DNA from 2 places in the Nocardioides ginkgobilobae genome. Region 2 is predicted to be linked to the other one. Evidence: predicted binding sites of a transcription regulator. Region 2 holds the regulator's gene; the other holds the start of a gene.
The links. Region 2 encodes LexA, which represses DNA repair genes until DNA is damaged. Its sites were predicted from a motif close to TCGAACANNTGTTCGA; they were not measured.
Positions count from the first base shown of each region.

Region 1: a site for LexA is predicted at 6,161-6,176, ahead of ACYVID_RS13985 (HNH endonuclease signature motif containing protein). Genes of this name have one in related genera too.

Region 1 covers NZ_BAAGUS010000015.1:5,804-21,365, reverse strand. The annotation lists gene mtrB (MtrAB system histidine kinase MtrB) at 1-1,181, opposite strand, end outside; gene mtrA (MtrAB system response regulator MtrA) at 1,190-1,912, opposite strand; gene ahcY (adenosylhomocysteinase) at 1,989-3,440, opposite strand; gene ACYVID_RS13995 (DUF808 domain-containing protein) at 3,622-4,569, opposite strand; gene ACYVID_RS13990 (acyltransferase family protein) at 4,587-5,750, opposite strand; gene ACYVID_RS13985 (HNH endonuclease signature motif containing protein) at 6,190-7,644, shown strand; gene ACYVID_RS13980 (DUF4240 domain-containing protein) at 7,984-8,568, opposite strand; gene ACYVID_RS13975 (AAA family ATPase) at 8,635-9,318, shown strand; gene ACYVID_RS13970 (SIS domain-containing protein) at 9,315-10,343, opposite strand; gene ACYVID_RS13965 (Trm112 family protein) at 10,340-10,519, opposite strand; gene ACYVID_RS13960 (phosphomannomutase/phosphoglucomutase) at 10,525-11,931, opposite strand; gene ACYVID_RS13955 (DUF3499 domain-containing protein) at 11,941-12,300, opposite strand; gene ACYVID_RS13950 (metallopeptidase family protein) at 12,351-12,770, shown strand; gene ACYVID_RS13945 (DUF5719 family protein) at 12,746-14,122, opposite strand; gene ACYVID_RS13940 (glycosyltransferase) at 14,131-15,562, opposite strand, start outside.
Region 2 covers NZ_BAAGUS010000013.1:107,669-123,230, forward strand. The annotation lists gene ACYVID_RS13235 (alkaline phosphatase family protein) at 1-492, opposite strand, end outside; gene ACYVID_RS13240 (alkaline phosphatase D family protein) at 492-2,219, opposite strand; gene lexA (transcriptional repressor LexA) at 2,412-3,182, opposite strand; gene ACYVID_RS13250 (SDR family oxidoreductase) at 3,382-4,167, shown strand; gene ACYVID_RS13255 (LysM peptidoglycan-binding domain-containing protein) at 4,401-4,775, shown strand; gene ACYVID_RS13260 (hypothetical protein) at 4,983-5,348, opposite strand; gene ACYVID_RS13265 (ATP-binding protein) at 5,538-6,596, shown strand; gene ACYVID_RS13270 (iron ABC transporter permease) at 6,624-8,756, opposite strand; gene ACYVID_RS13275 (ABC transporter substrate-binding protein) at 8,764-9,753, opposite strand; gene ACYVID_RS13280 (ABC transporter ATP-binding protein) at 9,786-10,637, opposite strand; gene ACYVID_RS13285 (bile acid:sodium symporter family protein) at 10,800-11,678, shown strand; gene ACYVID_RS13290 (hypothetical protein) at 11,659-12,219, opposite strand; gene nrdR (transcriptional regulator NrdR) at 12,643-13,104, shown strand; gene ACYVID_RS13300 (vitamin B12-dependent ribonucleotide reductase) at 13,276-15,562, shown strand, end outside.

The DNA of each region.
Region 1 (15,562 bases), on a different contig from region 2:
TCCGCGAGGCACGGGTGGCCCGGCGAGCGCACGACCAGCGTGACCCCGCGCTGGTCGGCCAGCGGCCGGGTGCTGTCGACGACGCGGTGGGCGACGTCGACGAGGTTGACGTCGTCGACCTCGAGGACCGCTGCCCCCGCGTCGAAGCGGCTGATCTCCAGCAGGTCCGCGAGCAGGGTCTCGAAGCGGTCCAGCTCGATCTGCAGCAGCTCGGCCGAGCGCGCGGTGACGGGGTCGAAGGAGTCCTTGGCGTCGTGCAGGACGTCGCCGGCCATCCGGACCGTGGTGAGCGGCGTGCGCAGCTCGTGGGAGACGTCGGAGACGAAGCGTCGCTGGACCCGGCTCAGCTCCTCGAGCTGGCGGATCTGGCGCTGCAGGTTGGAGGCCATCTGGTTGAAGGAGGTGGCCAAACGGGCGAGGTCGTCCTCCCCGGAGACCTCCAGCCGCTCGGTGAGCCGCCCGGCGGCCAGCCGCTCGGCGACCCGGCGGGCCATCCGGATCGGGGTCACCACCTGCTGGGCGACCAGCCAGGTCACCCCGGCCACCAGCAGCAGCAGGAGCACCCCGGCGGTCAGCAGCGCCCGGGTGACCAGGGCCAGGGTGTCCTCGTCCTCGGAGGTCGGGAAGAGGAGGTAGAGGGTGTAGGTGCGTCCGTCGGCCGGCAGCGTGACCTGCGAGCCGACGGCGATCCCGGGCTCCTCCACCTTCGTCTCGCCGTCGGCGCCCAGACGGCGGATCGTGGTGTAGGTCCAGGAGGGCGGGGCGATGGTCGAGAAGTGCTCCACCAGCGAGGCCGGCACCGACTTCCGGTCCAGCCCGAAGGTGTACGTCGCGCCGCCGCTGCCCGGGTCGGAGGCGACGCCCCCGCTGCCGTCGGGGCCGGCGAGCACGACGGCGAAGTCGCGCGAGAGCCCGCGCTGGATGATCGGCTCGACCAGCGCGCGCTGCTGCTCGGCTGCGTCGACGTCGCTGAGGGTGGCCGACTCCAGCCGGGCCCGGGCGTCGCGGGTCTCGTTGGCCGCCTCGGCGACCACCGCGTCGACCCGGTCCTCGAGCAGCCCGTCGCGGGTCTGGCGCAGCAGGAACCAGCCGACGGCGCTGACCACGACGAAGGAGAGCACCAGCGTGCTGGCCACCACCCGCGCCTGGATGGAGCGGCGCCAGAAGGTGAGCGCGCCCACGCGGCTGCTCAGGCCGCGCCGGCCTTGTAGCCGACCCCGCGGACGGTCACCACGATCTCGGGGTTCTCCGGGTCGTGCTCGACCTTGGAGCGCAGCCGCTGCACGTGCACGTTGACCAAGCGGGTGTCGGCGGCGTGGCGGTAGCCCCAGACCTGCTCGAGCAGCACCTCGCGGCTGAAGACCTGCCAGGGCTTGCGGGCCAGGCACACCAGCAGGTCGAACTCCAGCGGGGTCAGGTTGACCGGGCGGCCCGAGCGGGTGACCTGGTGGCCGGCGACGTCGATGTGCACGTCACCGATGGAGAGGGTCTCGGCCTGCGCGGTGGCGTCGAAACGGCGTACGCGCGCCCGGATGCGGGCCACGAGCTCCTTGGGCTTGAACGGCTTCACGACGTAGTCGTCGGCGCCGGACTCCAGGCCCACCACCACGTCGACGGTGTCGCCCTTGGCGGTGAGCATGACGATCGGCACGCCGGACTCGGCCCGGATCTCCTTGCACACGTCGATGCCGTCGCGACCGGGCAGCATCAGGTCGAGCAGCACCACGTCGGGCTTGTAGTCGCGGAAGGCCTCGACGGCCTGGTCGCCCCGCAGGCACATGCGGGAGTCGAAGCCCTCCTGGCGCAGCACGATGGTGAGCATCTCCGCGAGCGAGGCGTCGTCGTCGACGACGAGGACACGACCCTTGGTCGTGTAGTCGTCCTGCGTCGCCGCGTCACCCATGGTCCCCATCTTGCCCCCTGCCCCTCAGCACGCGCGAACGGCGGCCCCGTCGAGCGGGGCCGCCGTGCGCGTGGTGTCGATCAGATCAGTAGCGGTACTCGTCGGACTTGTACGGCCCCTCGACCGCCACGCCGAGGTAGCCGGCCTGCTCGTCGGTGAGGGTGGTCAGCTTCACGCCGAGCGCGTCGAGGTGCAGGCGGGCCACCTCCTCGTCGAGGTGCTTGGGCAGCACGTAGACGCCGACCGGGTAGTCCTGCGGCTTCGTGAACAGCTCCACCTGGGCCAGCACCTGGTTGGTGAAGGAGTTCGACATGACGAACGACGGGTGGCCGGTGGCGTTGCCGAGGTTCATCAGGCGACCCTCGGACAGCACGATGATCTGGTTGCCCTCACCCTCGGGGAAGGTCCAGACGTCGACCTGCGGCTTGACGTTCTTGCGGACGATGCCGGGGTAGGTCTCCAGGCCGGCCATGTCGATCTCGTTGTCGAAGTGGCCGATGTTGCCCAGGATGGCGTTCTGCTTCATCCGGCGCATCTGGTCGACGGAGACGACGTTCTTGTTGCCGGTCGCGGTGATGACGATGTCGGCGGTCTCGATGACGTCGTCGAGCGTGGTGACCTGGTAGCCGTCCATCGCGGCCTGCAGCGCGCAGATGGGGTCGATCTCGGTGACCACGACGCGGGCACCCTGGCCGCGCAGCGACTCGGCCGAACCCTTGCCCACGTCGCCGTAGCCGCAGACGACCGCGATCTTGCCGCCCATGAGGACGTCGGTGGCGCGGTTGATGCCGTCGATCAGCGAGTGGCGGCAGCCGTACTTGTTGTCGAACTTCGACTTGGTGACCGAGTCGTTGACGTTGATGGCCGGGAAGAGCAGCGAGCCCTCGCGCATCATGTCGTAGAGGCGGAGCACACCGGTGGTGGTCTCCTCGGTGACGCCGATGATCTCGCGCGCGACGTTGGTCCAGCGCTCGTTGCTCTGGGCCAGGCTCTGCTGCAGGACCTCGAAGATGATCCGCTGCTCGGTGCTGGTGGCGGTGGCCGGGTCCGGCGCCTCGCCCTTCTTCTCGGCCTCGACACCCAGGTGGACGAGCAGGGTGGCGTCGCCACCGTCGTCGAGGATCATGTTGGCGTAGCGCTGGTTGCCGTCGGCGTCGGTGCCCCAGTCGAGGATCTGCTGGGTGCACCACCAGTACTCCTCCAGGGTCTCGCCCTTCCAGGCGAAGACCGGGACGCCGGCGGGCGCGTCGACGGTGCCCGTCGGGCCGACCGCGACGGCGGCCGCGGCGTGGTCCTGGGTGGAGAAGATGTTGCAGGAGGCCCAGCGGACCTCGGCGCCCAGGGCGGTCAGCGTCTCGATGAGCACCGCCGTCTGGATGGTCATGTGCAGCGAACCGGCGATGCGCGCGCCGGCGAGCGGCAACTCGTCGCCGTAGCGCTCGCGCATGGCCATCAGGCCGGGCATCTCGTGCTCGGCGAGCTCGATCTCGGTGCGGCCGTAGTCGGCCAGGGACAGGTCGGCGACCTTGAAGTCCATCAGGGTGTCTCCTCGCGAGGGGTGGAGCCAGGCCTGCGCCGCGCATCTGCGCACCGTCGGGATCTCCCGCGCAGTCCGACGTCCAGCGTAGGCGGCGGCTGGGGACGACGGGGAATCCTCACGGGTAGGGCCGCAGATGTCTGGAGCAGCACCCGTCTGCCCGGGCCCCGCGCGCGAGGGGTCAGTGGGCGGCGCGGCGCCGGGGCACCAGGTGCATCACGACGACCACCACGGCACCGACGACGATGCCGAGCACGGCGGAGAAGAACGTGTTGGTCACCCAGCCGAGGACCGCACCCAGGGCACCCGTGGCGTCGTGCACGGCCTCCTCGAGGTGGTGCACGGCGTCGTACGGCGCGGTGAGGCCGAGGTCGTAGGCACCGACCAGGATGATGTGGCCGCCCACCCAGAGCATGGCGACGGTGCCGACCAGCCCGATGACCGTCAGCACCCGCGGCATCGCGCGGACCATGCCCTCGCCGACGCGGCGGGCGGCGCGGCCGGAGCGCTGGGCCAGGGACAGCCCCACGTCGTCCATCTTCACGATCAGCGCGACCACGCCGTAGACGACGACGGTGATGAGCACGGCGACCACGACCATGATCGCGGCGCGGCTCCAGAAGCTCTCGCCGGCGACCTCGTCGAGCGCGATCACCATGATCTCCGCCGACAGGATCAGGTCGGTGCGGATGGCGCCGCTGATGAGGTTCTTCTCCGTCTCGGCAGGGTCGCCGGTGTCGACCGCGGCGTGCTCGTCGCCGTGGCCGTGACCGCCGCCGAGCTTCTCCCACACCTTCTCGGCGCCCTCGAAGCAGAGGTAGGCGCCGCCGATCATGAGGATGATCTTCAGCAGGGTCGGCAGGAACTCGCTGAGCAGCAGCGCCACCGGCAGGATGAGCAGCAGCTTGTTGCGGATCGAGCCGGTCGCGATCTTGCGGATGATCGGCAGCTCGCGCTCGGCCGCGACGCCCTGGACGTACTGCGGGGTCACCGCGGTGTCGTCGACGACGACGCCTGCCGCCTTGGCGCTGGCGCGCCCCGCGGCCGCCCCGACGTCGTCGACGGAGGACGCCGCCAGCTTCGCGAGCGTCGCGACGTCGTCGAGCAGTGCGAAGAGTCCACCGGCCACGGAGGTGAGCCTAGGGCCTACGGGACGTTCTGCGGCACCCGGCGCACCTGCTCCTCGACGTGCTCCTCGATCCGGTCGGAGAGCCGGTCGGCCTCGACCTTCGCCGTGGCCACCTCGAGCGCGTGGTCGACCTTCTTCTCCCCCCACCCCAGCGGGTCGACGGTGTGCTTGAGCACGCGCGCCACCGGCGGGCTGGCCAGCAGCAGCGCCACGCCCACCGACCCCACGGTGGTCACGAGCAGGCCCAGCCACTGCTGGTCACCGAAGAGGTCGCCGTACCCGGCGTACCCCAGGCCCTTCACGACGAAGCCGTGGAAGAGGTAGACCACCAGCGTGAAGGCGCCCATGGTCGTGAACCAGCCGCGGATGCGCGGCACCAGGGCCAGGAAGGCCCAGGCGCCCAGCGTGCCCAGCACGAGCAGGCAGGCGCGCGTGAGGAACGCCTGCCCGTCGCTCACGTCCAGCTCCTCGTAGCGGGCGCGGTAGTAGAGCCACTCGGTCGCGGCCCAGTCGTCGGTGCGGCGGGTGAGCCAGAAGATGGCGGCGAAGACCCCGAACGCCAGCACCTGCACCGCGCGGCCGCGCAGCAGCTCCAAGCGCTCCGGGGTCGCCTTGAGGCCCATCACGAAGAACGGCAGCAGGCCCAGGATGCGGGCGACGTCGAGGGTGTCGCCGGCGTACAGCCCGGCCACCAGCGAGATGCCGACCGCCAGCGCCAGACCGCCCCACAGGTCCTTGAAGACCGGGGTCAGCAGGCGCCAGAAGAACAGCGCCGAGAGGTACCACATCGGCCAGTGCGGGTCGCGCCAGAGGTTCTCCATCTCCTCGCCGCCCACGTGGATGCGGAACAGCGCGATCGCGGCCTCGAACAGGACGTACGGCACCGCGACCGTGCGCACCAGCTGCCACATCCGTGCGCGGGAGTAGGTCCAGCGCCGCGAGAGGTAGCCGGTGACGAAGACGAACGCCGGCACGTGCCAGGCGTAGAGGAAGTCGTAGAGGTGGTCGCGCGTCACGCTCTCGGGCAGTAGCACCCACGCGTGCCCGACGACGACCAGGGTCACCAGGGCCATCTTGGCGTTGTCGAACCACGGGTCGCGGGCCGCGGGCGCGGTCGCGGGGGTCGTCTCTGCAGCAGCGCCGGCAGGGGTGGAGTCGGCACGGGAGGTGGCGGTGGCCATGGGTTCCCTTGTTCCCGGGGCTCCCCACACCCGAAACGTGACGTAGGGCGGCGTGGCCGAGAGGCGTGCCAGTGCCGCTTACCGGTGGTCGAGCAGGCGAGCGTCAGCGCCGCTTTCCCGATGGTCGAGCAGGCGAGCGCCAGCGAGCCGTCGCCGAGACCCCGTACGCCGGTCGCCCTGCCCTGCCCCCGTGGTTGCTCCCTGGGTCGCCGTTGGTGGGTCGTGACGCGTTCGCGCCGCAGCAGGCCCTGGATTCAGTGAAGACGTGGTCGCCCTGGGTGCCACTTCAGCTTCTTGGTTGCGCTTGTCTGGGTGGTCGCCCTCCACTGGGGTGCTCGCTTCGGCTGGGCTTGGATCAGCCCTCCAGAAAGTCCACGAAAAGTGGATCTGACCTGGGGAAACACTGCCAATCGAACGCGTGTTCGACTATACTTTCACCATGTCCACCGGCTCCCTCCTCGACGCGATCCGCGCCGCCAAGCGGCGTGAGGACGACGCTGCGCGGGAGCTGCTGATCGGGGTCGCGGACTGGGCGGACCGTCACACCACCGGGGTCCTGATGCCGGACCTGTACGGCACCTACTCCCACCCCGACGAGGAGGCGTACGACGCCGCCGAGGCTGCGTGGATGTCCCGGTTCGGGATGCCCGGCGCGGACACCATGCTCGACCTCGCCGGCGCAGGTGCGCCGGAGGTCTCCGACTTCGCCGTCACCGAGCTGTCCACCGCCCTCGGGCGCACGCGGGAATCCGGGCGCCTGCTCGTAGGTGACGTGGTCGAGGCCAAGCACCGCCTCCCCCGTGTGTGGGCCCGACTCGTCGCCGGACAGGTCACCGCGTGGCGAGTACGCCGCTTGGCACAGGCCACGCGCGGGCTGTCCGCCGAAGCAGCGGGGTTCGTCGACGCCCAGGTCGCCCACGTCATCCACACCGCCGGACCCGTCGTCGTCGACCGTCTGGTCCTCGAGGCATCAGCGCGGTTCGACCCCGAATCGACCGAGGTCGTCGAGTGCGACACCCGCGCCAACCTCTACTTCGACCTCGACCTCGCATCCCCCGCTACCTCGGTCGGTGCGGCCTCCGCCGTCAGTGCCGACGGACTCCTCGACCGCGCCGACGCCGAGGACCTCGAAGCCGCGATCCGCCACATCGCCCACCAGCTGCTCCTCGACGGTTCCACCGACGACCTTGCGGTGCGCCGCGCCAAGGCCCTGGGCTACATCGCCCGCGGCCAAGACCTCCTCCCCACACCCGATGGTCGAGCAGCGAGCACCAGCGAGCGTCGTCGAGACCGCGCGACCGACACGCCCACCGGCCCCGGCAGCAACGCCCCCAACGCCCGCACCTCCGCTCGCCGGGTCGTGGTCCTCACCGTCCACCTCTCCGACGCCGCGCTGACCGGCGCACCCCAACTCGACCCTGTCACCGGCCGGCTCGGCCTCAACCTCGCCCGCCTCGACAACCACCACCAGCTCCTCACCGCCGACACCGTCCGCGAGTGGTGCGGCACACCCGGCACCCAGGTCATCGTCAAGCCCGTCATCGACCTCCACGACACCGTCGCCGTCGACTCCTACGAGGTCCCCGACCGCATCGCCACCCGTGTCAAGCTCGCACGCACCACCTGCACGTTCCCCCACTGCAACAGGCCCGCCGAGAAGACCGACCTCGACCACACCATCGAGTACGTCCCACCCGACCAAGGCGGCCCACCCGACCAAACCAGCACAGAGAACCTGGCGCCACTGTGCCGCCACGACCACCGCGCCAAGACCCACCCCTCACCAGCAGGCAGACCCTGGCGAGTCACAGGGCTGAGCCCAGGTCATTGGCTCTGGACCAGCCCCCACGGCCAGCACTACCTCGTCCACCCCGACGGCACCACCCCACTCTGAGCCCTACCGCCTGACCCCGCTCCCAGCCCGACCACCACCACCCGGCGGTCGGGCTACCAGTACGCGCGGAGCCGAGGTGAGCCCCTGTCGCCCGGTCCAGGCGCGCACCTGCCCCGCCACCGGTCGAGGCATCGGCCCGCCCACCGCCGGTCGAGGTACGAGCGAAACGAGCCACGAGACCCCGCCGACCCGCCCAGTTCTCACCGGTGGCGAGCGGTGGAGGACCGTGCTCACACCAGGCTCACCCTCTGTCTCCAGCTCGGCGATCGGGCTGGCGACGGCTCCGCTCGTGCCGTTCGGATCCGGTCGACCGGGAGCTCGGATGCCGGGCGTCGCGGATCAGGGCCGCACCGACTCCAGCGGCGTCAGCACCCCGGTCCGCCCGGTACCGCGAGCGTTGTCACGGTCGACGGCGACGGCGGCATGGCCCAGAGGCTCGCCGAGGCCGCACCCGCGCCCAGCGGCGGGGAGCGCTTCCAGCCGCTGCGGCTTCTTCCGCACCCACGCGGTGACTGCCTCGCCCTGCCCGACGAGCCAGGTGCGGTAGTCGGCCGAAAGGTCGTCTCCGAGACCCAGGCCGGGGAAGCACAGGTCGTCGGCGACCGGGCCGACACCGGAACGAGCCAGGCGGCGGTGCTCGCTCACCATGCTCTCGTGGAAGGCGACCACCTCGTCGTCCGGGAGGTCGGAGAGGAGCTCACGCAGCGCCCTGGCCTGGCGGCGGTCACCGTCCGAGGACACCTGGCACGCGGCGGTCATCAGATCCCAGAAGCGCTCGTCCTCCGCCGCGGCCCCCGGACCCCCGGACGCGACCCGCGCGCAGCGCTCTGGCGGCCCGTCGACGTCCGCGGTGGGCTCTTGGTCGTCGATCCCGCAGCCGGTCATGAAGACGGTGAGGACGAGGATCACAGCCAACGGACGCACAGGACCACGCTAGGTGAGCCGGAACTCCGTCGCGGCGGACGGGCCGCGGGTGGCAGGGTGCCGCAGGTGGACGGGACGAGCCGGGTGGTCTTCATGTGCGGGCCGTCCGGCGCGGGCAAGACGACGTACGCGCGGCGGCTCGAGGCCCAGGGCATGGTGCGGTTGTCCTTCGACGCCGGCATCTGGGCCCGCGGCATCACCGGTGGCGAGGTGCCCGAGGAGGTGCGCGAGGAGATCCGGACCGAGCTGCGAACCGAGCTCCGACGGCTCCTCGACGAGGGCCGGGACGTCGTCCTCGACTTCTCGTTCTGGTCGAGGGCGATGCGCGAGGAGTGGCGCGCGCTGCTCGCGGAGCACGGCGTCGTCCCCGAGACGGTCTACCTCGCCACCGACCGCGGCACCGTGCTCGCGCGCGTGGCGAGGCGGCGAGCCGACCACGCCGACGACTTCCCGGTCGACCTCGCGGTGGCAGCGTCGTACGTCGACCGGTTCCAGCCTCCGGTGCCGGAAGAGGGCCCGCTGGTGCTGGTCGTCGACGGCGAGGAGTTCCGGGTGACCCGGCGCAGCGCAGGCGTGTACGACTACGACTGGCTCACCCACCGGCACGGGGGCTACGGCTTCGGCTCGGCGACGAACGACCGGTCCGCCGAGAGCGGTGAGGGGCACGTGGCAGCGGTCCGCGACTTCCTCGCCGCGGTCGACCCACGGACCGGCTTCATGCGGGACGACCCCGACGACGAGGGGGGCTAGTCCTCGACCAACCCGAGCCGGAGGTACTCCGAGGCGTAGGTGCCCGAGAGCATGAGCGAGGCGTAGCGGGCGACCTCGGTGGGGGCATCGGAGCCGAGGGTCTCGACCCGGACCCCGCGCTCGGCGGCCGCGGCGAGCAGCCGGGTGCGGTGGGTGCGGACGGTGGCGTCCTCGGAGCCGTCGTCGAGCAGCACCAGCACCGGCCGAGGGCCGGTGGTGCCCTCGGCGAAGGGGTCGTCGAAGACGTCGCGGGGACGGGCGGCCTCGATGACGGGCAGCAGGTGCTCGGCGTCGCCGGCGATCGCGGTGCGGCCGGAGGCGCGGCGCACGGACTCCGCGACCCGGCGCGCGGCGCGGGCCGCGAGGACGGAGCCACCCCAGACGACGGGCGTGGCGTCGGCGAGCGCGATGGCGAGCATTTTGGCGGGGTTGACCGCGAGGTCCTTGCGCGGGCCGCAGTCCAGGGCGACCTGGTCGAGGGCGTCGGCGACCGAGTCCGGAGCGGCCTCGGGACCGAGCTGGACCCGGTGGAGGTAGGACAGCATGACGACCGCCGAGGCGAGCTGGTCGCGCGTGGTCGAGGGCAGGACCGTGGCGTAGCGGCCGACCGTGTGCTCCGCGACCAGCGAGCCCGGCGGGCACGACACCACGACCTGGCAGCCTCGGCGGACCGCCTCGGAGACCGCGGAGGCCGTGCCGGCGTCGGCGCCGTCGGGAGCGAGCACGACGACGAGGTCCAGGCTGCCCGCCCAGCCCGGCAGCGCCGGCCCCGGCCAGGCGACGAACGGCACCGGGCACCACGGCTCGAGGACGGCACGCAGCAGCCGCGAGTCCGGACCCGCGGCGATGACCGCGCGCGGCCGGTCCAGCTCGCGCGCCCGCTCGACGGCGCTGTCGGCCGCCTCGGCCGCGTCACCCACCTCGCGGCGCACGCGGGAGCCCGACTCCGCCAGGTGGCGCAGCCGCAGGTCCACGGTGCCCAGCGCCGACTCGTCGTCGAGCCGGGCCTCGTCGAACCAGGTCACGGCCGGCGGGCCTCGTCGACCAGCAGCACGGGGATGTCGTCGCGGACGGGGTAGGCCAGGCCGCACGTGCCCTGGCAGACCAGCTCGTCGGCGCCGTCGGGACCGGTGCCGGGCGCGAGGTCGCCGTGGCACTGGGGGCACACGATGATCTCCATCAGGGCCGGGTCGATGTTCATCGCGTTCACTGCTTCCCTCCACGGATCCTGGCCAGCACGCCATCGCGCACGGCCTCCATCGTCTCCTGGTCGCGCCCCTCGACGTTGAGCCGCAGCAGCGGCTCGGTGTTGGAGGGCCGCACGTTGAACGTCCAGTCCGGGTGGCTGACGCTCAGCCCGTCCAGCCGGTCGGTGGTGACGCCGTCCTGCCCGGCGTACTCCGCCTCCAGCGTGTCCATGACCGCAGCCTGGTCCGACACCTCGGAGTTGATCTCCCCCGACATCGGGTACCGCTCGTACGCCGCCAGCAGCTGCGACAGCGGCACGTCCGTGCCCGCGAGGGCCGCCAGGGCGTGCAGCGCGGCGAGCATGCCGGAGTCGGCGCGCCAGAAGTCCCGGAAGTAGAAGTGCCCCGAGTGCTCGCCGCCGAAGACCGCGTCGGTCTCGGCCATCCGGGCCTTGATGAAGGAGTGCCCGACCCGGGTGCGCACGGGGGTGCCGCCGAGCTCGGTGACCAGCTCGGGCACCGCGCGGGAGGTGATGAGGTTGTGGATGATCGTGGCGCCCGGCTCCTTGGCCAGCTCGCGCGCCGCGATCAGCGCGGTCAGCGTGGAGGGCGAGACCGCGCGGCCGCGCTCGTCGACGAGGAAGCAGCGGTCGGCGTCGCCGTCGAAGGCCAGCCCGACGTCTGCCTTCTCCTCGAGCACCCGGGCCTTGAGGTCGGTGAGCGTGGTCTCGTCGAGCGGGTTGGCCTCGTGGTTCGGGAAGCTGCCGTCGAGCTCGAAGTAGAGCGGCACCAGGTCGACCTGGTCGGTCCCCATCCGCCCGAAGACCGCCGGCGCCGTCCAGCCGGCCATGCCGTTGCCGGCGTCGGCCACGACCTTGAGCCGGCGCCCCGAGACCGGGGCCAGGGTGAGCAGGTGGGCGGCGTACGCCTCCAGCACGTCGTGCTCGCTGATCGAGCCCGCGGCCGGGGCGGGGACGAACCGCTCGGTGACCTCCCCGGAGGCGACCAGGTCGCGGATCTCGTGCAGGCCGGTGTCGGCGCCGACGGGGACGGCGTGCGCGCGGCACAGCTTGATCCCGTTGTACTGCGCGGGGTTGTGGCTGGCGGTGAACATCGCGCCCGGGTGCCCGAGGTGGCCGGAGGCGAAGTAGAGCTGGTCGGTGGAGGCCAGGCCGATCATGACGACGTCGGCACCGGCCTCGGAGGCGCCCGAGGCGAACGCGCCCGCCATGCCGGGCGAGCTGGCACGCATGTCGTGGCCCACCACGACCGTGCGGGCACCGAGCACCCGGACGTAGGCGCGACCGGTCGCGCGGGCGAGGTCCTCGTCGAGCTGGTCGGGGACGGTGCCGCGCACGTCGTAGGCCTTGAAGACGGCACGGAGGTTCGCAGCCCCCAGCGAGTCGGAGGTGCGGGTGTCGGCCATGCCCGAACCCTAGTGCTCGGTGGACAGCACGCGCAGATGACCCTTGCGACCGGTCTCGCGGCCGGTCTCCTCGGCCGGTGCCACCCGTCGGGGCGGCTGGGGCCGGCCGGCCTCGCGGACGGCGTCGGCCAGCGCGAGGAGGTCGTCGTTGCTCGGCCGCGGCGGCGCGGGCTGCGCCAGCCGCAGCACCTCCCAGCCGCGGGGTGCCGAGAGCCGCTCGCTGTGGGTCTCGCAGAGGTCGTAGGCGTGCGGCTCGGCGTACGTCGCCAGGGGGCCGAGCACGGCGGTCTGGTCGGCGTAGACGTAGGTCAGCGTCATCACCGCCGGGCGACCGCACGCGGTGCGGCTGCAACGACGGGCGGGACTCACGGCGCAGACGCTACCCGCCCGCACCGACGCCCGCGGATAGGCTCGCGGGCATGACTCGTGACCGTCGGGGCCGCGGCATGCGCGGACCCGCGGTGCTCACCGCGCAGCCGGGCCGCCCGGTCCGCCCGACGTCGCGCGAGCGCTTCGACCGCGTGGTCCTCGACGCCGTCGAGAGCGTCGAGGAGCGGTGGGCCGAGCGCCTCGGGCTGGTGGAGTACGCCGTCGAGGACGTGCCCCACGTGCCCGACGACTGGGACTCGCCGACCGTGCCGCTGTCCTCGCTCGTGCGCGCCACCGGCGACCAGCCGACCCGGCTGGTGCTCTTCCGCAGGCCCATCGAGCACCGGGCCTCGCGCCGCAGCGACCTCGAGGCCCTCGTGCTGACCGTCGTGGTCGAGCAGGTCGCCGAGCTCCTGGGCATCGACCCCTCCGACGTCGACCCGCGCTACTCCCCCGACGAGCCGGACTGACCGGGCACGACCAGCCCGGGCCGCACGTCGGGCACCAGCCCGACCCGCACCAGCTCGCGCAGCCCGACCACGGCCGCGCCCGCGCCGGAGCGCAGCCGCAGCACGCCCTGGACCGCCGTGCCCCGCGGCACGACCCGCAGCAGCGTCGCGCCGTCCGGCACCGGCACCTCGACCGCCAGGTCGGGCCCGACCTCGACGACCCGCTCGTCGACCTCGCGGCCGCGCTCGTCGAGCGCCAGGACCGTGACGGTGCCGAGCGCCTCCGCGCCACCGAGGACCAGCCGCGCCCCCGGCAGCGGGACCGGCACGAGCGTGGCCGTGACCACCGGCCCCTGGGGCACGACGGTGAGCAGGTCCCCGTCGACGCGGCCGCGGAAGCTCGCGGTCGTCGGCTGCGAGGAGACGACCTCGATCCCGAGCACGCCCTCGGCCACGTCCGAGCCGAGCACCCGGCTCAGCGAGAAGCGCCGCACGCTCTGCGGGTCGACCAGCACCTCCTCGAGCCCGGTGGGGGCGAAGGTCGACTCCGCAGTGACCAGGCGCAGCGAGACGCGGGCAGCGCTGTCGCTGGTGTTGGCGACGACGACGGCCGGTTCCTCGACGTCCACGGGCAGCCCGAGCAGCAGCTGGGAGGTCGCCGGCTCGCGCTGCCCGGCGAGGTACTCCTTGGTCGTCTCGCCCCGGCCCACCGGCACGAAGGAGTCGATCACCGTCGCGGCGAGGCGGCCGCGGTCGGTCGTGACCCGCAGCGTGAGCTCCTCGCGCTTGGGGATGGCCGAGCCGAGCTCGATGCGCGTGGTGGCACCACCGGCCACCGAGACCCCGCGCAGCTCGCCGCCGGCACCGACCGGCCCCGACTGGCCGAGCACGGTGATGGTGGCGGTCGCCGGGCCCTCGTCGGGGTTGTGCAGCTCCAGGACCGAGCGGTGCTCGGCGCCCGCACCGACCCCGGTGAACCACTGGTCGCTGCTGGTGGCCGGGCAGTCGACGGCGCGCAGCCCGGAGCCGCCGTACCGCTGGGCCACGAGGCCGGGGGCCGACGATCCGCTGCCGGCGACCTCGTCGGCGTCGTCGAGCCGGGTGGCCGCGCCGGGCACGAGCTCGACCTCGCGCTCCTCCTTGCCCACCAGCGCCGTGACCCGCCCCCCGGAACCCCCCGCGGCGTCGGAGGCGACCAGCACACCCCCGCCCTGGCCGGTCGGGCAGACCAGCGTCGCGCTCGTGAGCGCCACCTCCTGGGGAGCGCTGCCGGCAGGACCGTCCTCGATCCGGGTGTCGGTCAGCAGCGCGGCGCCGACGGTCAGCAGGGGGGCCACCACGGCGACGACCGCCAGGGCGCTCGGCCTTCCCACGGGTCTCCTCATCGACGCGCCCTCCCCCGGCTCGCGCGGCGGGTGGGCGCGCACTGCACCAGCGCGAGGACCAGCAGGCCCAGCTGGGCCAGCAGCAGCACCGGGCGCAGCCAGGAGCCGTCGCCCTCGAGCGCCTCGGCCTCCGGCTCGCGGGTGACCCGCCAGGCCCGGGTGTCGCGGTCCTCCGCGGACGCCTGCGCCAGGCCGGCCGTCGCGTCGAGCACCGCTGCGACGTCACCGTCGGCAGGGGCCGGGAGCACGACGTACTCCACCCCCAGCCCGGCGAGCCGGTCGGCCGCGCCCGCCGCGGCGTCGCTCACGAGCGCGCGGACCAGCTCGTCGAGCGCCGGGTCGGCGGGGCTGAGCGCCAGCACCTCGTCCTCTCCCACGGTCACCCCGTCGCCGCGGCGGACCACGTGCGCGATGCCGTCCTCGACCGACCCGGTGAGCACCAGGATGCCGCGCTCGGGCGCGGTCTCCGCGCTCTGCACCATGTACGCCGGGACGCCCGCCGGGTCCGTGGCCGCGAGCTCCTGCTCGCCCCCGGCGAACCAGCCCAGGCCCACGACCGGCACCACCGCCGCGGCCGCGGCCGTGACCGCGAGCCCGGCCCGCCACGCGCCGGTGCGACCACCGCCGCTGCGCCGCACCTCGACCGCACCCAGCGCACCCAGCACGGCCGCCGTGACCAGGCAGCCCTGCAGCGCCAGGACCAGCACCGACACCGACGCCGGCACCGACCCGCCGGCCAGGTCGAGGGTGACCCAGGACAGCCCCAGCGCGAGCAGGGCGGTGACCGCGGCGAGCAGCCACGCCAGCAGTACCGGCACGCGCGAGGGCCGCGGCAGCAGCGCGAGCAGCGCCAGCGCGACCAGCACCAGCCCGGTCCAGGCAGGGGCGCCCAGGCCGCCGAGCCGGCCGGTGAGGACCTCCAGGCCCGCGGGCGTCGCACCGGGCAACCGGCCGGCCCCGAGGAGCAGCGCCTCGCCGGCACCGTGCTGCAGTGCCGGGACCCACCACGGGAGCAGCAGTCCCACCGGCACGCCCACAGCGAGGACGGGCGGAACCCAGGCGGACCGGTCGCCGAGCACGGCCGGCGCCACCAGCCGTGCGGCACCCAGGCCGAGGCCGACGACCGCGACGGCCAGCAGCCAGGTCGTGGGCGCGAAGGCCACGACGAGCGCCAGCAGCACACCCGTGCGCCAGGCGGCCCGCCAGCGACGGTCCGGCTCGGGGTCGACGAAGCCGACCACGGCGTGCGCAAGCCACGGCAGCACCGCCGCGGCGACGACCACGCCGAGCCGGCCCTGGCCCCAGGCGCCGCTGGTGGCCGGGACCAGCGCGTAGGTCGTGGCGCCCCACAGCAGCACCCACCGCGGCAGGCCGCGCGGGGAGACCAGGCGCCCGAGCAGCCCGAGGAAGCGCCACGCACCCCAGAGG
Region 2 (15,562 bases):
CGTGCCGGTGGTCAGGCCGCGGCGGTTGAGCCGCTCGATGACGGTCGGCACCTTGATGTCGCTCGGCTGGTCCATCTCGCGGATCTCGCCGAGCTCGCGGTCGAAGAAGGAGTTGGCCGGCACGCCGGAGCGGTCGGGGCGCACGCCGGTCATCATCATCACGTGGTTGGGGATGGTCTCCATCACCGGCATCGAGGTCGCGCGGGGCCACCACATGCCCTCCTCGCGCAGCGCGAGCAGGTTGGGTGTGAGCCCGCTGTCGATCTCGTCGGGGCGGCAGCCGTCGACGACGAGCACGTAGCAGCGCAGGTCCGCGGCGTCCCCGGCCGACCTCCGGCCCGCGGCGGCGGCCGGAGCGGTGCCGGCGGCCAGCGCCGAGGAGAAGGCCAACCCGGACGCGGCGGTCAGGACCGTACGTCGGGAGGCGCGCAGCTCCGCGAGCCGGCGCTCGCGGGTCGCCGGACCGTGCTGGACGTCACCGCAGCCGCACATCAGGCCTCCAGGGGGGCGTCGACGGGGGTGACCCGGCCGGTGCCGGCGCGGGTCTCGTAGCTCACCGACCAGGTGATCGGGGTGTCGGCGACCGCCCGGTCGCCGATGACGTACCAGTCCATCTGGGCGCGCTCGGCGGTGATGTCCAGCACGGAGAACCCGTGGGAGTCGAAGTCGAGGTACTTGATGTGCCGGTTGTTGGCCAGGATCGTGGTCTCCACCAGCGGCGAGGCCTGCGGGGCCCCGGTGATGTCCTTGAGGTTGTTGGAGGTCACCGAGGCGCAGACGAACTCCACCCCGTAGGAGTCGCCGACCACCGGCACCGTGGAGGTGTCCAGCGGCAGCTCGCACGCCCACCCCGAGTGGATGTCACCGGTCACGAACAGCACGTCCTTGACCTGCTTGTCGCGGATGTGGCCCAGCACCTCGCGCCGGTCGGCGGTGTAGCCGTCCCACTGGTCGACGTTGTAGGGCAGCCCGTCCTTCGGGAGCAGACCGGTCACGTCGCTGATCGGGTCGAGCAGCTGGTTGGGCAGGTCGGCGAAGGTGACCGGCGCGATCATCACCGGGTTGCCGATGACCTTCCACTGCGCGGTGCGGTTGCCGCGGCTCAGGGCGTCCTTGAGCCACTCCATCTGCCGCGTACCGGTGATGGTGCGCTCGGGGTCGCTCACCTCGGCCTCGAGGGCAGGCACGGGGGTCGGGAGGGCGGTCGCGACCTGCTCGTCGCGGTAGGTGCGCAGGTCGAGCATCGAGATCTCGGCCAGGTCGCCGAAGCGCAGGCGCCGGTAGAGCCGGGCGCCGTCGTCGAGCCGCGCGGTGCCGTCCATCCGGACCGGCATCCACTCGTCGTACGCGCGGTGGGCGCGGGCGCGCCGCACCTTGTAGTCGCCCTCTCCTCCTTCGGAGGCAGGGCCCGGCTGGTGGTTCTCCGCGCCGGCCTTCCACTGGTCGTTGGTGACCTCGTGGTCGTCCCAGGTCACGATCCAGGAGTAGCGGGCGTGCAGCGCCTGCAGGTCGGGGTCGCTCTTGTAGTTGGCGTGCCGGCGGCGGTAGTCCTCGAGGCTGACCATCTCGGTGGGCGGGTCGTGGGGACGCACGACGACGTTGTCCGGGCCCAGCCCGTAGTCGCCGGTGGGGTACTCGTAGAGGTAGTCGCCCAGGTGCAGCACCGCGTGCAGGTCGTCGCGCTCGGCGAGACCGCGGTAGGCGCTGAAGAAGCCGGCCTCGAGGTTGGCGCAGGAGACCACGCCGAGACGCAGGTTGTCGGGGGTGGCCCGCTCGCCCGGAGCGGTGCGCAGCCGACCGATGGGGCTGCGCTGGCCCAGCGCGCTGAACCGGTAGAAGTACTCGGTCTCCGGCCGCAGGCCCTTCGCGTCCAGCTTGACCGTGTGGTCGCGGGCGGCGCTGGTGCGGAAGCGTCCGCTGCTCACGACCTTCCGGAACCGTGCGTCGCGGGCGACCTCCCACCGCACGGTGACCGGCCCGCCCCTGCCCGAGCCCGGCGTCGCCTCGGGAGTGGGCGTGACGCGGGTCCAGAGCAGGACGGCCTCGGGGAGCGGGTCGCCGGAGGCGACGCCGTGCTGGAAGACCCGGTGCTCACGCTTCCCCAGCGTGAACGTGTCGCCGGCCCGGTCCGCGGTGCCGTCGGCCGCGCGGGCCGGGCTGCTCGCGAGCGCGGCACCCGCAGCGGTCACCGCGGTGGCGGCGACGGCTCCGGTGGCCAAGACCGTACGTCGGGGGAGGGCCTGACCCTGTCGTGCCGGCTCGCTCGACGCGTGCTCGGGTTGCCCGGGGGAGTGCTGGATCGAGATCACGCCTCATCCAACGACACCCGGCTGGCTACGTCATGGGTTCCGTGATGTGAGCACCGTCCGTTCACCCCTCGGACACGCGCCGGCGAGCGGGCGTCGAGACCCTCAGACCTTGCGCAGCACCGCCGTGACGATGCCGAGGATCGTGGCGTGCGTGCCGTCGATCGGGTCGAAGGCGTCGTTGTGGGGGAGCAGCCAGACCTGGCCGTTCTTGCGCGAGAGCGTCTTGACCGTGGCCTCGCCGTCGATCATGGCCGCCACCATCTGGCCGCTGTCGGCGGTCTGCGCCTGGCGGATCACGACGTAGTCCCCGTCGCAGATCGCGGCGTCGATCATCGACTCGCCTCGCACCTCCAGCAGGAAGAGCTGGCCGTCGCCGACGAGCTGCTTGGGCAGCGGGAAGACGTCCTCGACCTGCTCCTCGGCGAGGATCGGCGCGCCCGCGGCGATCCGGCCCAGGACCGGGACGTAGGAGGCGGCGGGCAGCGAGTCGCCGACCCCGGTCTCGTCGATGCCGGTGTCGTCGGCCGAGGAGATCGATCGGCGGGCGGCCATCGACTCGGGCAGGAACACCTCAAGCGCGCGGGGGCGGCTGCCGTCGCGCTTGATGAACCCCTTCTCCTCGAGCACCTTGAGCTGGTGGGCCACCGAGGAGGTGCTGGTGAGGCCGACGGCCTGGCCGATCTCGCGCATGCTGGGCGGGTAGCCCCGCAGCGCGACGGCGTCGCGGATGGTCTCCAGCACCTTGGTCTGCCGGGCGGTCAGACCGCTGGCGTCGGGCGGCCCGTCGGGCAGCGTGGTGACCGCGCCCGGGGTGCCGGGCGTGCCCGGGGTGTCGGTGCTGCCGGTGGCCGGGTCGTCGTGGCTGGTGGCCATGGGTCCTCCAGGGGGTGGCGCGGGTGCGGGCGCAGGTGGGTCCGAGGGGTCGGACCCAGTGGGGTCACGCTAGGCCCCGGGACCGACAACGATCAAACATGTGTTCGAACCGGCGTGTCGCGCCGGTCGCCGGAGGGGCGTGCGACCGGGGGCTGGGACGAGCGGCGTCGCGCGCGCCGACGTACGGGAGACTGCGGGGGTGAACGAGCGCAGCGCCGTCGTGACCGGAGGGGCCCGCGGGATCGGGCGGGGCATCGCCGAGCGCCTGGTGCGCGAGGGGTGGTCGGTGGTGGTGACCGATGTCGACGGCGCGGGAGCCGCGACCACCGCGGACGAGATCGGTGCGGTCGCGGGGCTCGCGCACGACGTCCGGGACCCCGCTGCCCACCGGCACGCGGCCGAGGTGGCCGCCGGTCACGGCCGGCTCGCGGCGTGGTTCAACAACGCGGGCGTCGGTGACGACGGCCGGCTCTCGGAGCTGTCCGAGGAGCAGGTGCGCCGGGTGGTCGAGGTCAACGTCCTCGGGGTGCTCTGGGGGATGCGCGCGGCTCTCGACGGCTTCGGCCCCGCCGGGGGCGACATCGTCAACATTGCCTCGCTGTCCGGACTGGGCCCCGTGCCGGGCTACAGCGTGTACGCCGCCACGAAGGCGGCCGCGGTCTCGGCCAGCATGTCCGTGGCTGCCGAGACGCCGCGCTCGGTGCGCGTGCACGCGGTCTGCCCCGACGGCGTGCGGACCGCGATGCTCGACGCCCAGGACCCCGAGGGTCTGGGTGCCGCCCTGGTCCACTCCGGCGGACGCATCCTCACGGTCGAGGAGATCGCCGAGGTCGCCGTGGGGATGGTCGGGTCCGACCGGGTCGTGCGCACGGTGCCCGTGTGGCGTGGTGCGCTCATGCGCTCCGTCTCCCTCGCGCCGGGCCTCGCGGCCCGCGGCACGGCGCTCTTCGCCGCGCAGGGGCGCCGGTCGTTGCGCACGCGCTGACCCGGGTGGGGCGGGCTCGCCCGCAGGGATGAGGTCGAACATCTGTTCGCCCAACCCCTTGATCTCGTTCGAACACCTGATCTAGTCTCGTACACGTGTTCGATCGAACTGGTGGTCGAGCCGCAGCTCCGGAGTCGTCGCCGGTCCTCCCTGACCGGCGCCACACCGGGACTGTCGGTGGCCGTCAGTAGACATCGGTGCGCAGCCCACTCCGCCTTCCCCAGGAGATCCCGATGAGCACCATGGTCCTTCCCGCAGCAGCAGCCCCGACCCGCACCTCCCGCCCCGCGACGTACGCCGACGGCCGTCGCGGTGAGCTGCGGCTGACCCGTCGCGGCCGGCTCGTGGTCTTCCTGGTCGGTCTGCTGGTGGCGGTGGCCGTCGCGGTGGCGTTCGCCGGTGTCTCGGTAGCGACCGCGGAGAAGGGCGAGCCGGTCCCGACCGACGTCATCGTCGTGGGCAGCGGCGTGACCCTGTGGGACATCGCCGCGGCCCGCACCGACGACGGCGACGTGCGCGCCATGATCAGCACGATCCAGGAGCTCAACAACCTCGACGGCGGGATGCTCGTCGCCGGCCAGCGACTGCTGGTGCCCGCGGCCGACTGAGCCCGCGGGACCGCGGGCGCAGCACCACCGCTGGTCGAGGTGCGAGCGCAGCGAGCCACGAGACCCACAGCACGACACAGACTTCGCCGGTCGCCTCGACCCCGGCCGGCGAAACCACGGGGAAGACGAGGGGCGGGCCCACCCGGGCCCGCCCCTCGGTGGTCTCCGCCAGGCCGCATGCCAGGGTCCCGTGCCCGGTGCTCGTCGCTAGCGCGCGGCGCGCTTGCCGCCCTTCGGCTTCGGCGCTCGATCGGGGTCGACCGGCTCGCCCAGTGCCTGCGGCGACAGGACGCCGAGCATCCGCAGCAGCCGCACACCCAGCATCAGCCCGGCGAAGAGGCAGGCCACCGCACCGAGCGAGGCCAGCGCCAGGAACGCCCAGGCGACCTGCTCACCGGCCCGGGCAGCGGCACCGAAGTCGATGGCGGCCCAGACGAGGTAGCCCCAGGCGACCACCAGGGCTGTGATGCCGCCGGTCAGGAGCAGCAGCCGTGGAGAGTGTCGAGAGCGCCGGCGCGGGCCGCGCCGCGACCCGGCCCGCTTCCCCGCACTGCTCCCCGCACTCCCGGCCACCGTGCCATTGTTCCCGACCGGCGCCGCCCGGCCGGGTCGAACCGCCGGGGTGCCGCGGTGCCCTGTGGTCGACGTCCGCCACACCCACCCCTGCACCGTCACGGATCCTCACGCGGGTGTCTCTTGGCCGGTCGGCACGGGACCTCGGTCCCTGACCGGGTGGGGGGGGCGCTCGCTACATTCGGGGTCATGCCGGACCAGGGGCAGGTCGATCCGGCGGCGCAGGGCCAGGGCGCGCCGTCGGGCGCACTCGCGCGCCTGGAGTCGGCGCTCCTCGAGGCGAGCGGCGCCGGCGACGTCGACGAGATCGCCCACGCGGTCCTGGCGGACCTCGCCCTGCTGCCCGGGGTGTGCCGGGTCGGGCTGGCGCTCACCGAGGGCGGGGGACGCCGGTTGCGCTTCACCTCCGGGCCGGACGCGGGTGACCCGGTGCCGCACCAGCCCGAGTGGTGCCACATCGACGCCTACGACGACGTGCCGCTCACCGACGTGGTGCGCACCGGACAGGCCATCCATGCCGAGCTCTCCACGCTCGAGGAGCGGTGGCCCTGGCTGGTCGAGCAGGAGCGCGAGCGCGGTGGGTCCGTGCTCGCGGTGGTCCCGCTGCCCGGCACCGGGTCGCCGATCGGTGGGCTGCTGGTCGTCCTGGAGACGACCCCCGACCGTGGCTCGGCGGGTCCGGACCTCCTCGAGGCGGCGGCCCGGCGTACGGCCGATGCCATCGCCGACGCGCGCTCGCGTCGTTCGCGGGACCTGGCCGAGGAGCTCGCCGAGACGGAGGCGGCCGCGGAGCCGGGTGCCCGCACCGCGAGCCTGCGGCTGCCGCCCGAGCCGACCGCGCCCCGCCGGGCACGGGCCTTCCTCAGCGAGGAGCTGCAGACCTGGGGCGTCGGCGAGGAGATCGTCGAGACCGCGCAGCTGTGCCTCTCGGAGGTCGTGACCAACGCCGTCAACCACGCGCACACCGTCGCCGACGTGCGGCTCTCGCTGCTCGAGGGGGTGCTGACCGTCCTGGTGCGCGACCGGGGCGGTCAGGGCGAGGTGGTCGAGCCGACGCGCGAGGAGGACCCGCTCGCGGTCTACGGCCGCGGCCTCATGCTGGTCGAGGCGCTCACCGACCGCTGGGGCTCCGAGCGCGACGCGGGTGGCACGACGGTGTGGTTCGCCCTCGATCTCGACCGCCGCGCCGACGACCTCGCCGAGGAGTGGGACCAGGAGCGGGGCGAGCAGCCGGACGACCCGGCGTAGCGGCGGACTGTCCCCGCTCGCCGCCCCTCACGCCCGCGAGCGGTGGAGGAGCCAGAGGAAGTACGGCGCACCGATGGCCGCCACCACCAGCCCGGCAGGCACCTGGGCCGGGGCGATGACGCTGCGTCCGAGCGTGTCGGCGAGCGAGAGCAGCAGGGCGCCGAGCAGCGTGGCGACCGGCAGGACCCGCAGGTGCCGGCCGGAGACGAGGGCGCGGGCGGCGTGCGGCGCGACCAGTCCGACGAAGGCGACGACACCGACGGCGGCGACCGCCGCGGCGGTGAGGAGGGCTGCGGCGAGGAGGGCGACCAGGCGCAGCCGCTCGAGGTCGATGCCGGCCAGGCGCGGTGTCTCGTCGTCGAGCGCGACCAGGTCCAGCTCGCGGTGCGCCATCCATGCCAGGGGCAGCGAGACCGCCAGCAGCACCAGGACGGGCAGCACCTGGGCCCACTCGCGGTCGTAGGTCGAGCCGCTGAGCCAGGTGAAGATGCGCGGGGTGTTCCACGGGTCGGAGCGCAGGAGCAGGAAGGCCGTCAGCGCCTGGGCGCCGGCGGCGACGCCGATGCCGACCAGCACCAGGCGGTCGGAGTCCAGGCCGCCGCGCCAGGTGAGCGCGTAGACCAGGGCGAAGGCGACGAGCGCGCCGACGGTGGAGCCGACGGCGATCGACAGGCTCGAGACGGCCACGGTCGCGCCCGCGGAGGTGACGACCACGACCGCACCGAGACCGGCGCCGCCGGTGATGCCGAGGATCCCGGGTTCGGCCAGCGGGTTGCGGCAGACCGCCTGCACGACGGTCCCGGCCAGCGCGAGGGCGGCCCCGCCGCCGAGCGCGGCGACCACGCGCGGCGCGCGCTCGTCCATCGCGAACTCCACCACCGGCACCGCGACACCGCGCGCCCAGTTGAGCAGGTCGCCGGTGAGCAGCCAGGTGTAGCCGGCCATGAGTCCCAGCAGCGCCGCGCCGAGGGTCGCGGCGACCAGGACGGTGCAGACCACGGCGTACCGCAGCCGGGAGTGGTGGCGGCCCGGACGGGCCGACGCCGGCCGGCGGGTGGGCCCGGCGTCGCGGGCTCGGCGGGCGAGCAGCACCAGCACGACCGCCCCGAGCAGCGTCGTGGTGACCCCGGTGGGGACGGCCAGGGCGGTCTCGGGGGAGAGCAGGGCCCGCAGGGTCGCGTCGGCGAGCAGCACGAGCAGCGCCCCGACCAGACCCGAGAGCGGCACGAGCACGAGGTGCCGGGAGATCGAGGGCAGGCGCCGCGAGAGCAGCCGCACGGCCGCCGGAGCGCACAGCCCGATGAAGGCCAGCGGGCCGGCGAGGTGGACCGCGGCCGCGCAGAGCGCCACCGCGAGCACGAACCCGGTGACCCGGGTGCTGCGCACCGGCACTCCCAGGACGCGAGCGGTGTCGTCGCCGAGCGCCAGCAGGTCCATGCGCCGCGCGAGCAGCAGCGCTGCCACCAGGCAGGCCGCGACGACGGGGCCCATCCGGGTCACCCCGCCGAGGTTGAGCTGGGTCAGGGTGCCGTTGCCCCAGGCGAAGAGGCCGGTGGTCTCCTGGGCGAAGAGCAGCAGCAGGGCGCCGACCGCGGAGCCCAGCGCCAGGGCGACCGCCGAGCCTGCCAGCACCAACCGGGTCGTGGAGGCCGCTCCGCCGCCGGCCAGCAGCAGGACCAACCCGGCCGCCGCCAGGCCACCGGCGAAGGTGACCATCCCGTCGCCGACGTAGGGCAGCTGGATGCCGAGGGCCGCGACGAGGGTCGCGGCGAAGTACGCGCCCGCGTTGACGGCGAGCGTGTCGGGGGAGGCGAGCGCGTTGCGTGCCAGCGAGGCGAACATCGCGCCCGCCGCGCCCAGCGCGACCCCGACGACGATGCCCGCGAGGGCCCGCGGCAGCCGGGAGGAGACGAGGACGTCGTACGCCGAGGACGCGCTGGCGCCGGAGGGCTCGCGCCCCAGCAGGGCCCCCAGCAGGTCGCCGGCGCCGAGGCCGGAGGTGCCTTGCGTGAGGTGCCAGCCGGTGACGACGACCAGGGCGGCGGTGGTGAGCAGCAGGGCCGCGACCGCGCCGAGGACCCCGCCGCCGCCAGGGAGGGCGGCGGCGGGGTCCTCGGTGCGCCGGTCGGCGACCGGTGCGGTGCGGTCCAGCAGGCTCACGGTCGGCTCAGCCCGTCACGGCCGCGACGAAGGCGTCGACGACCTGCTCGCCGGAGCGGGGGCCGCCGAAGGTCCACACGCCCTCGGGGAAGGCGCGCAGCCGGTCCTCCTCGACGAAGTCGGCGATGGTCCACACCCGGTTCTCGGCCAGCTGCGGCAGCCAGGTCTCGGACTGGGTGGCGGTGTGCAGGACCAGCGCGTCGTCGACCTCGGCCAGGCCCTCGACGTCGGTCGAGCCCAGGCCGTACGCCGCGTCGACCTCGCCCTCCCAGACGTTGGTGAGCCCGAGCGCCTCCCCGATCTCGCCGATCCACGAGCCCTGGCCGAAGGGCCGGACCGCGACGGTGGAGCCCTGGGCGTAGGCGTCGAAGAAGGCGAACTCGGTCGTCTCGGGGTCGGCTGCCTCGATGGCCGCGCGACCCTCCTCGAGCGCGGCCTCGAAGTCGGCCATCGCCGCGTCCGCCTCGTCCTCGCGGCCGGTGGCCTGGGCGATCAGGTCGAGGGTCTTCTCCATCTGGCCGATCGGGTCCTCGGTGTCGGCGCCCAGGGTGGCGAGCACCGGCACGTCGTACTCCTCCAGCTGCTCGACCACGGCGTCGTCGGGGCCGTAGACCTCGGTGATGACCAGGTCGGGGTCGGTGGCGTAGATCGCGTCGAGGTTGGGCTCGCCGCGCTTGCCGACGTCCTGGGTGTCGGGGTCCAGGGGCATCGAGGAGTTCCAGGTGGTGTAGCCCTCGACGTCGGCGACGCCGACCGGCTCCAGGCCGAGGGTGAGGACGTCCTCGACCATCTGCCACTCCAGCACGACGACCCGCTCGGCGGGGGCGTCGAGCTCGACGGTGCGCCCGGCGGCGTCGGTCAGGGTGATCGGGCCGGCGCTCCCGGAGGACTCGGATGTGTCGGAGCCGCTGGCCTCGGTCGTGGGCTGGCTGGTGCCGCAGGCGCTCAGCGCGAGCAGGGAGGTCGCGGCCAGGGCCGGGAGGAGCGTGCGCTTCATCGGGTGGGTGTCCTGTCTGGTGGTCGTGGTGCCTACGGGCACGGGTGGGGGAGGGCCCGGGCAGCACGTCGCTGCCGGTGCCTGCCGCGGGGCTCGCAGCGCACGACCCCGGTGTCGGGGTCGCGGAGGGTGCGGATGGGGAGGCCGTAGACCTCGGAGAGGAGGTCGCCGGTCAGCACGTCCTCGGGGGCGCCGGTGCCGCGCACCCGGCCGCGGTGGAGCAGCACCACGGTGTCGGCGACGGCAGCCGCCTGGTCGAGGTCGTGCAGGACCAGCCCGAGCGCGACGCCGTGGTCGTCGGCGAGGTCGCGGACCAGGTCCAGCACCTCGACCTGGTAGCGCAGGTCGAGGTGGTTGGTGGGCTCGTCGAGCAGCAGCACGCCGGTGTCCTGGGCCAGGCAGGTGGCCAGCCACACGCGCTGCAGCTCGCCGCCGGAGAGCTCGTCGACGCCGCGCTCGGCCATGCCCGCGACGCCGGTGAGGCTCATGGCGTGGTCGATAGCGGCGCGGTCGGCGGCGTCCAGGCCGCCGAAGCGGCGACGGTAGGGGTGGCGGCCGAAGGCGACCACGTCGCGCACGGTGAGGCCCGACGGCTCGGGCCGCGACTGGGAGAGCAGGGTCACCCGGCGCGCGAAGTCCTTGCCGGAGAGGCCGGCGGTGGGCGCGTCCTCGAGCAGCACCTCGCCGGCGGTGACCCGGTGCAGCCGGGCCAGGGCGCGCAGCAGCGTGGACTTGCCGCTGCCGTTGGGGCCGATCAGTGCGGTGACCTCGCCGCGGACCAGTGCCAGGTCGGCCCCCTCGACGACCGGGGCGTCGTGGCCGCGGTAGCCGAGGGTTAGGTCGCGGCCACGGAGGGCAGGCGCGACGACGTCGGGACCGTTCATATAGGTAAGGCTAGCCTTATTTAGGGACGCCTCACCTAATGGGTCCGGAAGGCGGGAACCTGTGCTGTCGACGGCGTACGTCGCGCGGCCGCCACCGAAGGGGCCGTCGCTGCGCCTAGGCTGTGGCGCCGGTCACACGGACCGTCCCGGGAGGAGACCGCGATGAACGACTCCGCGCTGATCAGCGTCGGCCTGCCGATCGCTCTGGCGATCATCATGTTCGGCCTCGGACTGTCCCTGGAGGTCGCCGACTTCCGCCGCGTCGCCCGCACTCCGCGCGCGGTGCTCGTCGCCCTGGGCATCCAGGTGCTCGTGCTGCCGGTCATCGCCTTCGGCCTGGTCGTGGCCTTCGACCTCGACCCGCTGCTGGCGGTCGGCGTGATGCTGCTGGCGGCCTCGCCGGGCGGCACGACGGCCAACCTGTTCAGCCACCTCTTCCGCGGCGACGTGGCGCTCAACATCACCCTTACCGCGATCAACTCGGTCCTCGCCGCGGTGACGATCCCCCTGGTCACCAACCTGGCGATCGGGTACTTCGACGCCGAGGGCGAGCTGGGTCTGCAGCTGGGCAAGGTGCTCCAGGTCATCGCCATCGTGCTGGTGCCCGTGGCGATCGGCATGCTCGTGCGTCGCGCCTCGACCACCTTCGCCGAGCGCGCCGACAAGCCGGTGCGCGTCTTCTCCATCGTGGTGCTCGTCGCGGTCGCGGTCGGCGCGCTGCTGGGCGAGCGGGAGAACCTCGCCGACTACCTGCGCGACGTCGGCCTGGTCACCGGCCTGCTGTGCGTGCTGAGCCTCGGCCTGGGGTACGCCGGCGCGCGGCTGGCGCGCCTGGACCGGCCGCAGGCCGTGGCCAGCTCGATGGAGGTCGGCATCCACAACACCACCGTCGCGCTGACCATCGCCCTGTCGGTGCTCGACAGCACCGAGGTCGCGATCCCGGCCGCGGTCTACTCGGTCCTGATGTACGTCCTGGCGACCGCCTTCGGGTTCCTCATCACCCGGGGCGCCGGCCGCGAGGTCAGCTCGTCGGCGGCGTGACGGTGTAGGACACCAGCGTCCCGCCCTCCCCGTCGTCGGTCGCGCCGAGGATGACCTCCCAGTCGCTGCTGACGTACTGCACGTACGAGAGTCCCTCCATCGCCATGGAGTTGTCGCCCTCGGAGTAGCCGGCTCCCTCGAGCGCGGCGGCGGCGTCGGCGAGTGCCTCGTCAGCAGACTTTGCGACGGCGACGGAGACGAACCAGCCGGTCGTGCCGTTGCCGTCGCTCGAGGCCCCCTGGAGGATCTCGCCCTCCAGGACCGGGATGTCCTCGGGGAAGCCCTGCGGCAGTGCTCCCATGCCCGAGGTGAAGGTGCCGTCGCTGGACTCGATGCTCACCGAGCCGTCCTCGGCGTCGACGTCCACGTCGACGCCCTCGGACGACGCGGCGTCCTCGATGGCCCGCTCGACGGCGGACTCGGCGGCCTGGTCGGCGACGTCGTCGGCGCCGCAGGCGGCGGCGCCGAGCAGGAGCAGGAGGGCGCCGGAGACGGCCAGGGCGGTGCGGGTGCGGGGGGTGCGGTGGGGGAGGGTGCGCATGGCGCGGAGTCTGCTCGCCCGACCGGGTGGGGGTCGATGAGCAGTTCCTGCTCACCCCCCCCGGAGGGGTCCTGCGGAGGGGGTGCGTTGACCTCCCGACACGCCCCGTCGGGGTGGTCTCGTCCAGCCCGGTAGGTCGCTGACCTGCGGCTTTGCGTCGGGTGTGACCTGGACGACGTCAAATGTCGCCGACCGCTTGCGTGCCTGGTGTCGGGGGCGTACGGTTCCCACTACATCTAGTAGTTACACGGATGTAGTTATCCACATCTAGTTCACAGAGCCGGGGTGGATGACCCACACCTCGCCCGTGGTTATGCACAGGTGAGGGCCCGATCTCCACAGCGACTGCACACCCCAGCAGGGGTGTCCCAGTCGTGCCCGCAGCACGCCCGCACCACCTCGGAACCCGGAAGGAGCCCCGCCGTGCACTGTCCCTACTGCCGGGCCACCGACACCCGGGTCCTGGACTCGCGGGTGGCCGAGGACGGCGGGTCGATCCGCCGGCGGCGTACCTGCTCGGCGTGCGAGCGGCGCTTCACCACCGTCGAGCTCATGCAGCTGACCGTGGTCAAGCGCTCCGGCGCCACGGAGCCGTTCGTCCGTGAGAAGGCCGTCTCCGGTGTGCGGAAGGCCTGCAAGGGCCGCCCGGTCACCGAGGACCAGCTGGCCTGCCTGGGCCAGGAGGTCGAGGACGCGCTGCGCACCGCAGGGGCCGCCGAGATCCCCGCCCACGAGGTGGGCCTGGCGATCCTCGGGCCGCTGCGCCAGCTCGACGAGGTGGCCTACCTCCGCTTCGCCAGCGTCTACCGCCAGTTCTCCTCGGCGGCCGACTTCGAGGCCGAGATCGCCATGCTGCGCGGCCCCGCCCCCCAGCCCACGGGCTGACACAGACCGCCCGGCAGGTAGTGGGGAAGCTGCCTGCCGGGCGCACCAACCCTTCCTCACCCCTGGTCCGCCGCCGAGAGCGACGACGGACCGAGCAGCACTGTCGGTGCCCACGGCCAGAGTGGGTACCCGATGACCAACCCCTCCACAGCCGGGAACAGAGGAGCAGCAATGACGGAGACGGTGAGCGGCGCAGGATCGAAGGCGCAGTCCGAGGCACAGCCGGGCAAGGGCCTGTCGATCGAGCGTGTCTTCAGCACCGAGGGCGTCCACCCCTACGACGAGCTGACCTGGGAGCGCCGCGACGTCGTCCAGACCAACTGGAAGACCGGTGAGACGGTCTTCGAGCAGAAGGGCGTGGAGTTCCCCTCCACCTGGTCGGTCAACGCCTCGACCATCGTCACCACCAAGTACTTCCGCGGCGCCGTCGGCACCGACGTGCGCGAGTGGAGCCTCAAGCAGCTCATCGACCGCGTGGTGAAGACCTACACCAAGGCCGGCATCGAGCACGGCTACTTCGCGTCCCCGGCCGACGCGGAGGTCTTCGAGCACGAGCTGACCTGGCTGCTGGTCAACCAGTACTTCTCCTTCAACTCCCCGGTCTGGTTCAACGTCGGCACGCCGTCGCCGCAGCAGGTCTCGGCCTGCTTCATCCTCTCGGTCGACGACTCGATGGACTCGATCCTCAACTGGTACAAGGAGGAGGGCTTCATCTTCAAGGGCGGCTCCGGCGCCGGCCTCAACCTCTCGCGCATCCGCTCCTCCAAGGAGCTCCTCTCCTCCGGTGGCACCGCCTCCGGCCCGGTCTCCTTCATGCGCGGCGCCGACGCCTCCGCCGGCACCATCAAGTCCGGTGGCGCCACCCGCCGCGCGGCGAAGATGGTCGTCCTCGACGTCGACCACCCCGACATCGAGGAGTTCGTGCAGACCAAGGCGCGCGAGGAGGACAAGATCCGCGTCCTGCGCGACGCCGGGTTCGACATGGACCTCGGCGGCAACGACATCACCTCGGTGCAGTACCAGAACGCCAACAACTCCGTGCGCGTCAGCGACGAGTTCATGCGCGCGGTCGAGAACGGCACCGAGTTCGGCCTGCGCGCCCGCAAGACCGGCGAGGTCATCGAGACCGTCGACGCCCGCGACCTGTGGCGCAAGATCGCCACCGCCGCGTGGGAGTGCGCCGACCCCGGCATCCAGTACGACGACACGATCAACGACTGGCACACCAACCCCGAGACCGGCCGCATCACCGCGTCCAACCCCTGCTCGGAGTACATGTCGCTGGACAACTCCTCGTGCAACCTCGCCTCGCTGAACCTGCTGAAGTTCCTCAAGGACGACGACACCTTCGACGCGGCGCTGTTCGCGAAGGCGGTGGAGTTCATCATCACCGCGATGGACATCTCCATCTGCTTCGCCGACTTCCCGACCGAGTCGATCGGCCAGACCACCGTCGACTACCGCCAGCTCGGCATCGGCTACGCCAACCTCGGCGCGCTGCTCATGGCCATGGGCCTGGGCTACGACTCCGAGGGCGGTCGCTCCATGGCCGCGACCATCACCTCGCTGATGACCGGTGTCTCCTACAAGCGCTCCGCCGAGGTCGCCTCCGTGGTCGGCCCCTACAACGGCTACGCCCGCAACGCCGAGGCCCACAAGCGGGTCATGCGCAAGCACCAGGCCGCCAACGACTCGGTGCGCACCCTGCACGTCAACGACGCCGCCACCCACAAGCTCGCCACCCAGGCGTGGGCCGACGTCATCGCGCTGGGGGAGAAGCACGGCTTCCGCAACGCCCAGGCCTCGGTGCTCGCGCCCACCGGCACCATCGGCTTCATGATGGACTGCGACACCACCGGCATCGAGCCCGACTTCTCCCTGGTGAAGTTCAAGAAGCTCGTCGGCGGCGGCTCGATGCAGATCGTCAACCAGACCATCCCGCGGGCGCTGAAGAAGCTGGGCTACCAGCCGGAGTCGATCGAGGCGATCGTCGACTACATCGCCGAGCACGGCCACGTCGTCGACGCCCCCGGCCTGCGCACCGAGCACTACGAGATCTTCGACACCGCCATGGGTGCCCGGGCCCTCAAGCCCATGGGCCACGTGCGGATGATGGCGGCCTGCCAGCCGTTCCTCTCCGGTGCCATCTCCAAGACCGTCAACCTCCCCGAGAGCGCCACCATCGAGGAGATCGAGGACGTCTACTTCCAGTCCTGGAAGCTCGGCCTCAAGGCGACGGCGATCTACCGCGACAACTGCAAGGTCGGCCAGCCGCTGTCCGACGGTGGCGGCAAGGCCAAGAAGGACGCGGCCGACGCCGCGGACGCGGCTGCGGCCGCCGAGGCCGAGGTCGTCGAGAAGGTCGTGGAGAAGGTCGTCTACGCCCCGACCCGCAAGCGCCTGCCGAAGTCGCGGGTCTCCCGCACCACCTCGTTCACGGTCGGCGGCGCCGAGGGCT